3 regions of the Yersinia entomophaga genome follow, and region 3 is predicted to be linked to each of the others. Evidence: riboswitches for the same ligand, from Rfam matches in the RefSeq annotation. Region 3 holds a riboswitch; each other region holds the start of a gene.

Region 1 (3,278 bases), 390 kb from region 3:
GAACCAGATTATTGACCAAGAAGATCTGCCTCTATGCCTAGCCTCGAATTTTCTCAAAACATACCCAAATTGTATTATTCTGCGACGGATGCTCCGGCGCTAAAGACAGTCACCACCGACAAGATTCTACAAATGGTGGTCGATCTGGATGTCGCCAACTCAGAGGACGAACACTACGTCACCGGCTGGATGGGACTAAACAGCGTGATGGTGGTACGTAACTATCAGAATAAACGCGGCACCGCGAACGGTTTTGTGCTGAATAAAGGCAATAGGCATCGGCTGAGCGTGCAGTCTATCGAATTCCGTATTCCTAAAATGGTGCTCTGGATGACCTTCCGCCGCCGCCCGCGGACGATGGAATTGATTACCTACGAGGCGCTGGAAGGCGAGCTTAACGGCATGCAGCAATACCGCAATATTCTGGATAAAGCCTTGATCCAGCAGTTAGAGCAAGACTGGCGCGATCTGAACGATTATCTCGGTGAAGCCTGCTGGCAGTTGGAAAATGGTCGTCCGCTGTGGCAGCGGCTTCATCAGGAAATTACGCCGAAAGCCATCGACCAGGTTGCTGATTCCGCGGTGTTCTGCAGTAAAAACCGACAGATTGACGGCGAGTTCGGCGGGTTCTGGGCCGGAGATTATTTTTTCGCTATACGGCCAAAAAGTGATAAACATCCTCACGCGGCGGTGATGATTTCATGGCGAGAAAACGAACATGACATCGGCAGCTATGTATTTGATCAGAAAAAAGATCAGCAGGGTAATATCAGCCTATTACCCTGCATTCGCCCACGTAAAGGCGCAGAGCACTTTATTCTGAATCCTTTTGACGCCGTTCACTTACAGCGGGCGCTGGCGCTGTTCGCTCTCACCCGCCCATTCCTGATCGCCGAATAAACTGAGCGCCAGTCTGGCTGGGCTACCACCAACGATAAAAGTGGTGAACCGGCCCGATTCCTTGCCCAACCTCCAGCGTATCCGCCTGCTCCAACGCGCCTTGCAGATAAGATTTAGCAGCGGAGACCGTTGTCGCCCAGTTTTCCTGTGTTGGTCGTAGCGCCGCCAACGCCGCCGACAGCGTGCAGCCAGTGCCGTGCGTGTGGCGAGTGGCAATGCGGGGTAAACAGAAACGGAACTCGCCATTAGCCGTAAACAGCCAATCGGGGCTATCCCCACCGGTCAAATGTCCGCCTTTCATCAATACGCCCTGACAGCCCATAGCCAGTAATTCCCGCCCTTGAGCGCACATTTCCCATTCATTAGTCGCAGGCTGACAATCCAACAACGCCGCCGCTTCCGGCAGGTTTGGCGTAATCAGGGAAACCAGCGGCAACAATTGCTGACGCAGCGCCGCCACCGCCGCAGGCTCTAACAGCGGGTCGCCACTTTTGGCCAGCATCACGGTATCCAATACCACGAAATCCAGTGGGTATTGCCGTAACTTTTCTGCCACTATCTGAACGATATTTTCATTGGCCAACATACCCAATTTGGCGCTATCAATACGTACATCGCTCAGGACTGAATCCAATTGAGCGGCCACAAATGCGGGGTCTATCGCATAAACCGACTGCACGCCTCGCGTATTCTGCGCCACTAAAGCCGTTACCACGCTGGTTCCGTAAGCACCCAAAGCAGAAAAGGTTTTTAAATCAGCCTGAATACCCGCGCCGCCGCTAGGGTCAGTTCCGGCTATGGTTAATGCATTGAGACGTTTCATTGGCATATCTCCACGGAAAAGACGATCGATGGAGACAACAGATAAGCTGTGATAGCAGAAGCGAGTAAAACGGTAGGTCGAAGGTACATATTCCTCCCAACCGGCGGTCAAGAAGGCGGTACCCAGAGGATGCCGAGACTTCCCTACGCTGGCATAATCCAGATCAGGTAATACGGGTAAAATCTCAGCCACACAGTGAGTTAGCGCGGCACCCCGAGTCAGAACGACCATTATCAGCGGTTGATAAGATAAGATCAACTCTGGCTCAAGGGTGATAAGTCGCTACTCAGGGGGATAAAATGAACATTCGTGAATATCAGGAAGCCGATCGTCCCTTTTTACGAACGCTGTATCTGGCTTCCCGTCAGGCTGCCTTTAGCTGGATTAATCAGGAAAATTTCCGACTGGAAGACTTCGATAAAGCGGTATTGGGAGAAAAGATTTTGGTGGCGGTAGAGGACGGTAACCGGCTGGGCTTTGCTTCGGTTTTTCGGGAGGAAAACTTTCTGCATAACCTGTTTGTCGATCCGAGCAGCCAGGGTCTTGGCGTGGGAAAATTACTGCTACAGGCGGTACAGAGGGAATTGACCGCTACCGGGGTGTTAAAGTGTCTAGTCCGCAACCAGCGAGCGCTGGCGTTTTATCAGCAAAATGGCTGGCAGAAAATCGCCACCGGCAAAGGAGAAGATGGCGAATATATTTTGATGCATTGGGTAAAACCGAGCTAAAAATCATTTCGGCAATGGGTAATCGGACGCTTCGCTCCTTTCGCGTCAGATTACCCTATGCTCAGGCTAGTTTTCGCGTAATGCTTTCACATCGTCGGCTTTGATGTTCAACGTCGGCTGACCAAACTGTTGCAGCAAATAGTTACTGAGAGTCGCAACTTGTTCATCACTTAGGGTGTTGGCAAAACCCGGCATGAACACTTCACCGTCGTTAGTCTGGCGAGTCACCCCGTGCAAAATCACTTTGACCATATTATTCGGCGTCGTGGCTCCAACCACTGAGTTTCTCATCAGAGAAGGATAATAACCGTCCTTAACTCCCGCGCCGGTAAAACTGTGGCAACTAGCACAGTTCCCCAAATACAGCCGCGCGCCATCAGTGTAATCATCGGCGCTAAACGCCTTGCCGCGTAGCGAATCGACGCCGGTTGCCGGTTGCCCCCAGTCTGAGCGGCTCTTGGTTTCATCATCGAGATTCAGCGGTTTCAAAGTTCGTAAATAAACCGCCATCGCGTTAAGGTCGCTCTCTGTCAGGTGACGGGTACTGTTTTCAATCACTTCGGCCATTGGTCCGGCTGCCTGCGCTTTCCCGTCAACATGGCCGCTGCGCAGGTATTGAACCAACTGCTCCTGGCTCCAACTGCCAATCCCCGCATTAGGATCGGAAGTAATATTAAATGCCGTCCAGCCATTAATTTCAGCGCCACCGTAGGCTTTGCTGTCTTTCATTCCCATGGTGAAATTGCGCGGCGTATGGCATTCCCCGCAGTGCCCCAGCGCCTCGACAAAGTAGGCACCGCGATTCCACTCGGCGCTTTGATTATTAT
Region 2 (3,278 bases), 1.6 Mb from region 3:
TGGCAATGTTCCAGTTCTTCTGTCATATTGCGGCGGATCATTTGCATTGGTACGTGGCCGGGACCTTCGATCATCACCTGCACGTCGTATTCCCAGGCGATCTTGGTTAACTCGCCCAAAGTATGCAATTCGGCAAATTGCGCTTCATCATTGGCATCTTGAATAGAACCGGGGCGCAGGCCGTCACCCAGTGATAATGAAACGTCGTAAGCGGCGCAGATTTGGCAGATTTCGCGGAAATGCTGATACAGGAAGTTTTCCTGATGATGGGATAGACACCATTTGGCCATGATCGAACCGCCGCGGGAGACGATGCCGGTCAGGCGTTTGGCGGTCATTGGTACGTAACGCAGCAGTACGCCTGCGTGAATGGTGAAGTAATCCACTCCTTGCTCGGCTTGTTCCAGCAAAGTGTCGCGAAACATTTCCCAGGTCAGGTTTTCCGCCACGCCGTTCACTTTTTCCAGCGCCTGGTAGATAGGTACAGTCCCGATCGGCACCGGGCTATTACGCAAAATCCATTCGCGGGTTTCGTGAATATAGCGGCCGGTGGACAAGTCCATGACGGTATCCGCGCCCCAGCGGGTGGACCAGACCAGCTTTTCCACTTCTTCTTCGATAGAGGAGGTCACTGCGGAATTACCGATATTGGCATTCACTTTTACTAGGAAATTCCGGCCAATAATCATCGGCTCAGATTCTGGATGGTTAATATTGGCGGGGATAATGGCGCGGCCAGCGGCGACTTCCTGACGAACAAATTCCGGCGTAATATTTTCCGGTAAATGGGCACCAAAGGCTTGTCCCGGGTGCTGGTGGCGTAACACTTCGCCGCGAATACGTTCACGACCCATGTTTTCCCGAATAGCGATAAATTCCATTTCCGGCGTGACGATACCCGCTCTGGCGTAGTGCAGTTGGGTTACGCATTTGCCCGCAATCGCCTTTTTAGGGCGTGGCAAATGTTCGAAACGTAAATGATCCAAACCTTCATCCGCTAAACGCTGCTGAGTGAAACCGGAGCTTACGCCCTCCAGCATTTCGGTATCCTGACGATCGGCGATCCAGCTATCGCGCAGTTTCGGTAATCCTGCGTGAACATCTAGTTTGGCCTGAGGATCGCCGTAGGGACCCGCGGTGTCATAGACTGGAATCGCTTCGTTATCTTCATAGCGAGGATCGTCTTTGCCGCCGCCGATTAAGGTTGGGCTGAGCTGAATCTCACGCATCGGCACCTGAATGTCCGATCTTGAGCCTTGCAGGTAGATCCGTTGAGAATTAGGGAAGCTAACGCCTTGTAGCGTATTGATAAACTGTTGGGCATCTTCACGTTGTTCTTTGCGTGGACGGGCTTTGGGTTTGGCTGATGCAGCCAATGGAGAAGCATGAGTATTATTAGACATAGCAAATTCCTACCAGTGTGGTTTATTGGGAAAATTGCTTGTCTGGAGCTTGGCGGGAGTAACGATGTTAGCCAGGTGCGACGGAGCTCATCCATTAAAGGTGAAAGCCGTGCGATAGCGATAAATTACTCTTGTTCCCTTCGCGGGTACTAACCCGATCAGGTTCCGCGGATCCCGAATTAACGGTCTCAGCCTGCGCGTTGCTTGGATAAAAAGCCTGCGCTAGGCACTCCGACAAGAAGCCTCAGTATAGGAGAGAGAATAAAAACTACAAGTATGTCTTATAAGCTATTTTATTTGTCGTTTTGAATTTGGGCTGTGATCCAAATGCTCGCGACTCAGTGTAAGCTCAAGTTTGCGTAATAGATCCGCGCGAATAATGGCGTTAATTCTTCGGATCTTCGGTGGCCGCAGGGTGAGCGGCTTCCCAGGATTCGGCGGCCAGTTGGATCAATTTGTCTTCCAGAGTAAAACGAGCGTCAAGCGCTTCGCCGATGTCCGATAATGCCTGATGGAATTCGAAGCAGCTATCCTGATCGATCTCATTGTCGGTATAGCGATCGTGGAAAGCCATGATAGTTTGAGTATTATCTTTTAGCGCCGGATAGAACTTGGTTGCCAGCGCCATTTTTGGGCTAGAGGCACCTTCTGCCTGTTTGATTATTCGGTCGTAAATATGGAAGTGGCCGGAGGAGAGGTAATCCACCAAATTATGGCAAAAGTTCTCCAGCGCTTTTTGATTGAGCGGGGTATGCTTTTCCTTTAGCGGTTTAATACCGATCACGGTGCAATACGAGACTAACAGTTCTTTGCGTGCATGAAGCCATTGATCAATTAATTCATTACTGCCGCCAACGCGTTGAGTCAGGCTTTCCAGTCGGTTGAGCATGATTGACTCCGTGAGTAAGAAAAAGTAACGGTAGGTTACAAAAATGTAACAAGCCAGATTCTAGATTGCCAGTGAAGTCGAGGTTGTGCAACAACGATATGGAACTACAACTTACAGGTGAGGAACATGGCTGGTGGATCGTTAGCCATGAGAACAAATTGTGGCTGCCCAAAGGGGAATTACCCTACGGTAGCGCGGCACTTTGGTCATTACAGGGAAAAACGGCCCGACAGATCGGCGAATGGCAAGGGCAGGCGGTTTGGTTAATTCGCCAACTGATGTCCAGCGAAATGGGATCGGTGCGTCAGTTACTGGATGTCGATCGCGGTTTATTCCAGTTGGCTGGTCGTGGCGTGCAATTGGCGGAGTTTTACCGATCTCACCGTTTTTGCGGTTACTGCGGTCATCAAATGCATGCCAGCCGCACCGAATGGGCCTGTCTGTGCAACCATTGCCGTGAACGTTATTATCCGCAAATCGCGCCCTGCGTAATCGTAGCGATTCGGCGCGGCGAAGAAATTTTGCTGGCTCAGCATGTGCGTCATCGTGGCGGCATTCATACGGTATTAGCAGGTTTTGTCGAAGTGGGCGAAACGCTGGAACAGGCGACCGCCCGCGAAGTGATGGAAGAAAGCAATATTCGTATTAAAAATCTACACTACGTGACCTCGCAGCCCTGGCCGTTCCCGCATTCATTGATGATTGCTTTTATGGCGGAGTATGACAGCGGCGAATTGCGCCACGATCCAAAAGAATTGCTCAACGCCAATTGGTATCGTTACGATCAACTGCCGCTGTTGCCGCCGCCCGGTACTGTAGCCCGCCGTTTAATCGAAGATACCGTGGCATTGTGCCGCACCGAACAGGACAGCTAAATCAGGCATGCTACAATAGCGCCAGATCATTAAGGGAGCCCCATATGAATGAGTTGAAGAACGATCGTTATCTGCGCGCCTTACTTCGTCAGCCCGTAGATGTTACCCCAG
Region 3 (3,278 bases):
GCTCTGCGCCGTTCAGAAACCCATATTGTCCGGCAGATTTTTAATGGTTTAACCCGCATAAATGAGGAAAATGGGGAAGCCGAGCCAGATTTATCTCATCACTGGCAAACGCTAACCCCCTTGCATTGGCGCTTTTATTTACGTCCAGCGATTCACTTCCATCACGGCCGTGAATTAGAAATGCAGGATGTGATTACGTCATTAAAGCGTTTGACCACACAGCCGCTGTTTTCCCACATCACGGAAATCACCTCTCCTACGCCTTATGTCATTGATGTAAAACTTAATACGCCAGACTATTGGCTCCCTTGGCTACTGGGCAGCGTTCACGCCATGATTTTGCCGCAGGAATGGCCTGAACTACCTGATTTTTCGCGTTATCCTATCGGCACCGGCCCTTACTCGGTGATTCGCAACCGGCAAAATCAATTTAAAATTCAGGCTTTCGATAACTACTTCGGTTTTCGCGCACTCATTGATGAGGTCAATATTTGGGTGTTACCTGAATTGTCAGAAGATTTAGTGTCTTCTGGCGTTCATTTACAGGCGGATGATACCAGCCGCAACGAATTGGAAAGTCGGCTGGAAGAAGGCTGCTACTTTCTCCTTTTCGATCAACGCTCCCCGCTCACCAGCCAACCGGACGTGAGACGCTGGCTATGTGAACTGATCACACCGGTGGCTTTACTCAGCCATGCCGATGCGTTGTATCAGCGCTACTGGTCGCCAGCCTACGGTATTTTGCCGCGCTGGCACCATAATCGTCTGAACCCACCTTCTGCCAAACCCCTCGAATTAACTGAGCTCACCGTAACCTGTTTTACCGAACATCCTGAATTCAACGCCATTAGCCAAACGCTGAGAGACGTACTGGCCGCGCAAGGCGTGAAACTGGTGGTACAAGAACTGGATTACGCCAGCTGGTATCGGGGGGAAGCCAAAAGCGATATCTGGCTAGGTAGCGCCAACTTCTATCTGCCGGTGGAATTTTCCATTTTTGCCACCTTATATGAACTTCCTCTTTTGCAACACTGTTTGAGTGAAGAGTTGTATCAAGACGTCGCGCAGTGGCGCAATAACCGGTTGCCCATGGCGGAATGGAGCCAACGATTGGTCAGCAATCATCAATTTCACCCGTTATTCCATCACTGGCTAGAATTGTTTGGACAGCACAGCATGCGTGGCGTGCGGATGAATACCCTAGGCTGGTTTGATTTCAAATCGGCCTGGTTTACGCCGCCGGAGGAATAAACAGACTTTCACTAGTCTGGCTATCCCTCTACAATAGCGCCGTCTCAACGGGGTGCGAAAAATTGTTTAGCGGCAAACCGCGGCCAATATTCGCTGAGAGTAAACCCGTCGAACCTGATCCGGTTAATACCGGCGAAGGGATTTGAGAGCGTCATTCAGCAATATGATGAACTTGCGGATATTGACCAATGCCTCAGATACCTTTGCCACCTTTCTTTTTGAGGAGTGCAAAGTGTTTAAACGAATTCTTCCCTGTCTGCTGCTGATTTCAGCCGCCGCCACCGCGGCTGAAGCCACCAAACCTGTCCTGACGGTTTACACCTACGATTCCTTTGCCGCTGATTGGGGACCGGGTCCTGCTATCAAAAAATCCTTCGAAGCAGAATGCAACTGCGAGCTGAAATTCGTCGCACTGGAAGACGGCGTTTCTCTGTTAAATCGCCTGCGAATGGAAGGAAAGAAAAGTCCGGCGGACATAGTATTAGGGTTGGATAACAACCTGGTGCAATCCGCAGAGAAAACCGGATTATTTACGCCAAGTCAGATAGATACCAGCAAGCTGGCGCTCCCCGAAGCCTGGCATAACAGCACATTTATTCCGTATGACTACGGCTATTTCTCCTTCGTATATAACAAGGAAAAAATAAAAAACCCGCCGAAAAGTCTGCATGAACTGATCGAAAATGACTCGCCGTGGAAGGTTATTTATCAAGATCCGCGCACCAGCACGCCGGGGCTGGGGCTACTGTTATGGATGCAGAAAGTCTACGGGGACGAAGCGCCGCTGGCATGGCAAAAACTGGCGAAAAAAACCGTGACCGTGACCAAAGGCTGGAGTGAAGCCTATGGCCTGTTCCTGAAAGGCGAAGCGGATTTTGTCATGAGCTATACCACTTCTCCGGCTTATCATTTGATTGAAGAAAAGAAAGATCAATACGCTGCTGCTGATTTCAGTGAAGGCCATTATTTGCAAGTGGAAGTCGCAGCGCAGGTAGCCTCGAGCAAACAACCGGAGCTGGCGCAGAAATTCATGCAGTTTATGGTTTCTCCGGCTTTCCAAAACCATATTCCTACCGGAAACTGGATGTATCCCGTGATTAAAATGGATCTTCCGGCCGGGTTTAACACTCTGACCGTGCCCAAAAAAGCGTTGGAATTCAGCGCGAAAGAAGTAGCCGATAACCGCAGCAAATGGATTCAGGCATGGCAATCCGCCGTCAGCCGCTAATCCCCGCTTGGCTCTGCCCGGGACTAGTTGCTTCATTCCTGCTGGTTGGGGTGGCGCTGCTGGCATTTAGCGCCATCTGGCGTCATGCCCCAGAAGCCGACTGGATCGGAGTATGGCAGGACAGCTATTTGTGGCACGTGGTGCGCTTTACCTTCTGGCAGGCTTTTTTATCGGCCCTGTTCTCGGTGGCTCCCGCTATTCTGCTGGCTCGCGCTCTGTATCGCCGCCGCTTTCCCGGCCGTCAACTGTTGCTGCGATTATGCGCCATGACCTTAGTTCTGCCGGTATTGGTGGCGCTATTTGGTATTTTGAGCGTCTATGGGCGCCAAGGCTGGTTAGCGCAACTTTTCGGCTGGCTAGGGCTGGATTACCATTTTTCCCCTTATGGTTTGCAAGGCATTCTGCTGGCTCATGTCTTTTTCAATCTACCGCTGGCTACCCGCCTGTTACTGCAATCACTGGAAAGTATTGCGGTGGAACAGCGCCAATTGGCCGCTCAGTTGGGAATGAACGGTTGGCAGCATTTCCGCTGGGTGGAATGGCCTTATTTGCGCCGCCAGATTCTGCCTACTGCCGCGCTGATCTTTATGTTGTGCTTCGCCAGTTTTGCTACCGTGCTGTCTCTTGGCGGCGGGCCACAGGCGACAACCATTGAGCTGGCTATTTATCAGGCGCTTAGCTACGACTACGATTTAGGCCGAGCGGCGCTGCTGGCGCTGATTCAGCTCGGTTGCTGTCTGGGGTTGGTGCTACTGAGCCAGCGGCTAAATAGCGCGCTAGCGGTGGGAAACACTCATGC

The links. Region 3 has a riboswitch for thiamine pyrophosphate ahead of thiB (thiamine ABC transporter substrate binding subunit). Riboswitches for the same ligand answer to the same signal wherever they lie in the genome.
Positions count from the first base shown of each region.
Region 1: it holds a riboswitch for thiamine pyrophosphate, as region 3 does, so the genes downstream of both, thiD (bifunctional hydroxymethylpyrimidine kinase/phosphomethylpyrimidine kinase) here and thiB (thiamine ABC transporter substrate binding subunit) in region 3, are expected to answer to the same signal.
Region 2: it holds a riboswitch for thiamine pyrophosphate, as region 3 does, so the genes downstream of both, thiC (phosphomethylpyrimidine synthase ThiC) here and thiB (thiamine ABC transporter substrate binding subunit) in region 3, are expected to answer to the same signal.

Region 1 covers NZ_CP010029.1:3,459,273-3,462,550, reverse strand. Annotated here, with positions in the region: gene PL78_RS15635 (hypothetical protein) at 34-900, shown strand; gene thiD (bifunctional hydroxymethylpyrimidine kinase/phosphomethylpyrimidine kinase) at 923-1,723, opposite strand; TPP riboswitch at 1,847-1,949, opposite strand; gene PL78_RS15625 (GNAT family N-acetyltransferase) at 2,023-2,451, shown strand; gene PL78_RS15620 (cytochrome c) at 2,518-3,278, opposite strand, start outside.
Region 2 covers NZ_CP010029.1:1,507,489-1,510,766, reverse strand. Annotated here, with positions in the region: gene thiC (phosphomethylpyrimidine synthase ThiC) at 1-1,403, opposite strand, end outside; TPP riboswitch at 1,522-1,647, opposite strand; gene PL78_RS06860 (Rsd/AlgQ family anti-sigma factor) at 1,789-2,292, opposite strand; gene nudC (NAD(+) diphosphatase) at 2,391-3,167, shown strand; gene hemE (uroporphyrinogen decarboxylase) at 3,212-3,278, shown strand, end outside.
Region 3 covers NZ_CP010029.1:3,069,106-3,072,383, reverse strand. Annotated here, with positions in the region: gene sgrR (HTH-type transcriptional regulator SgrR) at 1-1,251, shown strand, start outside; TPP riboswitch at 1,290-1,410, shown strand; gene thiB (thiamine ABC transporter substrate binding subunit) at 1,484-2,479, shown strand; gene thiP (thiamine/thiamine pyrophosphate ABC transporter permease ThiP) at 2,455-3,278, shown strand, end outside.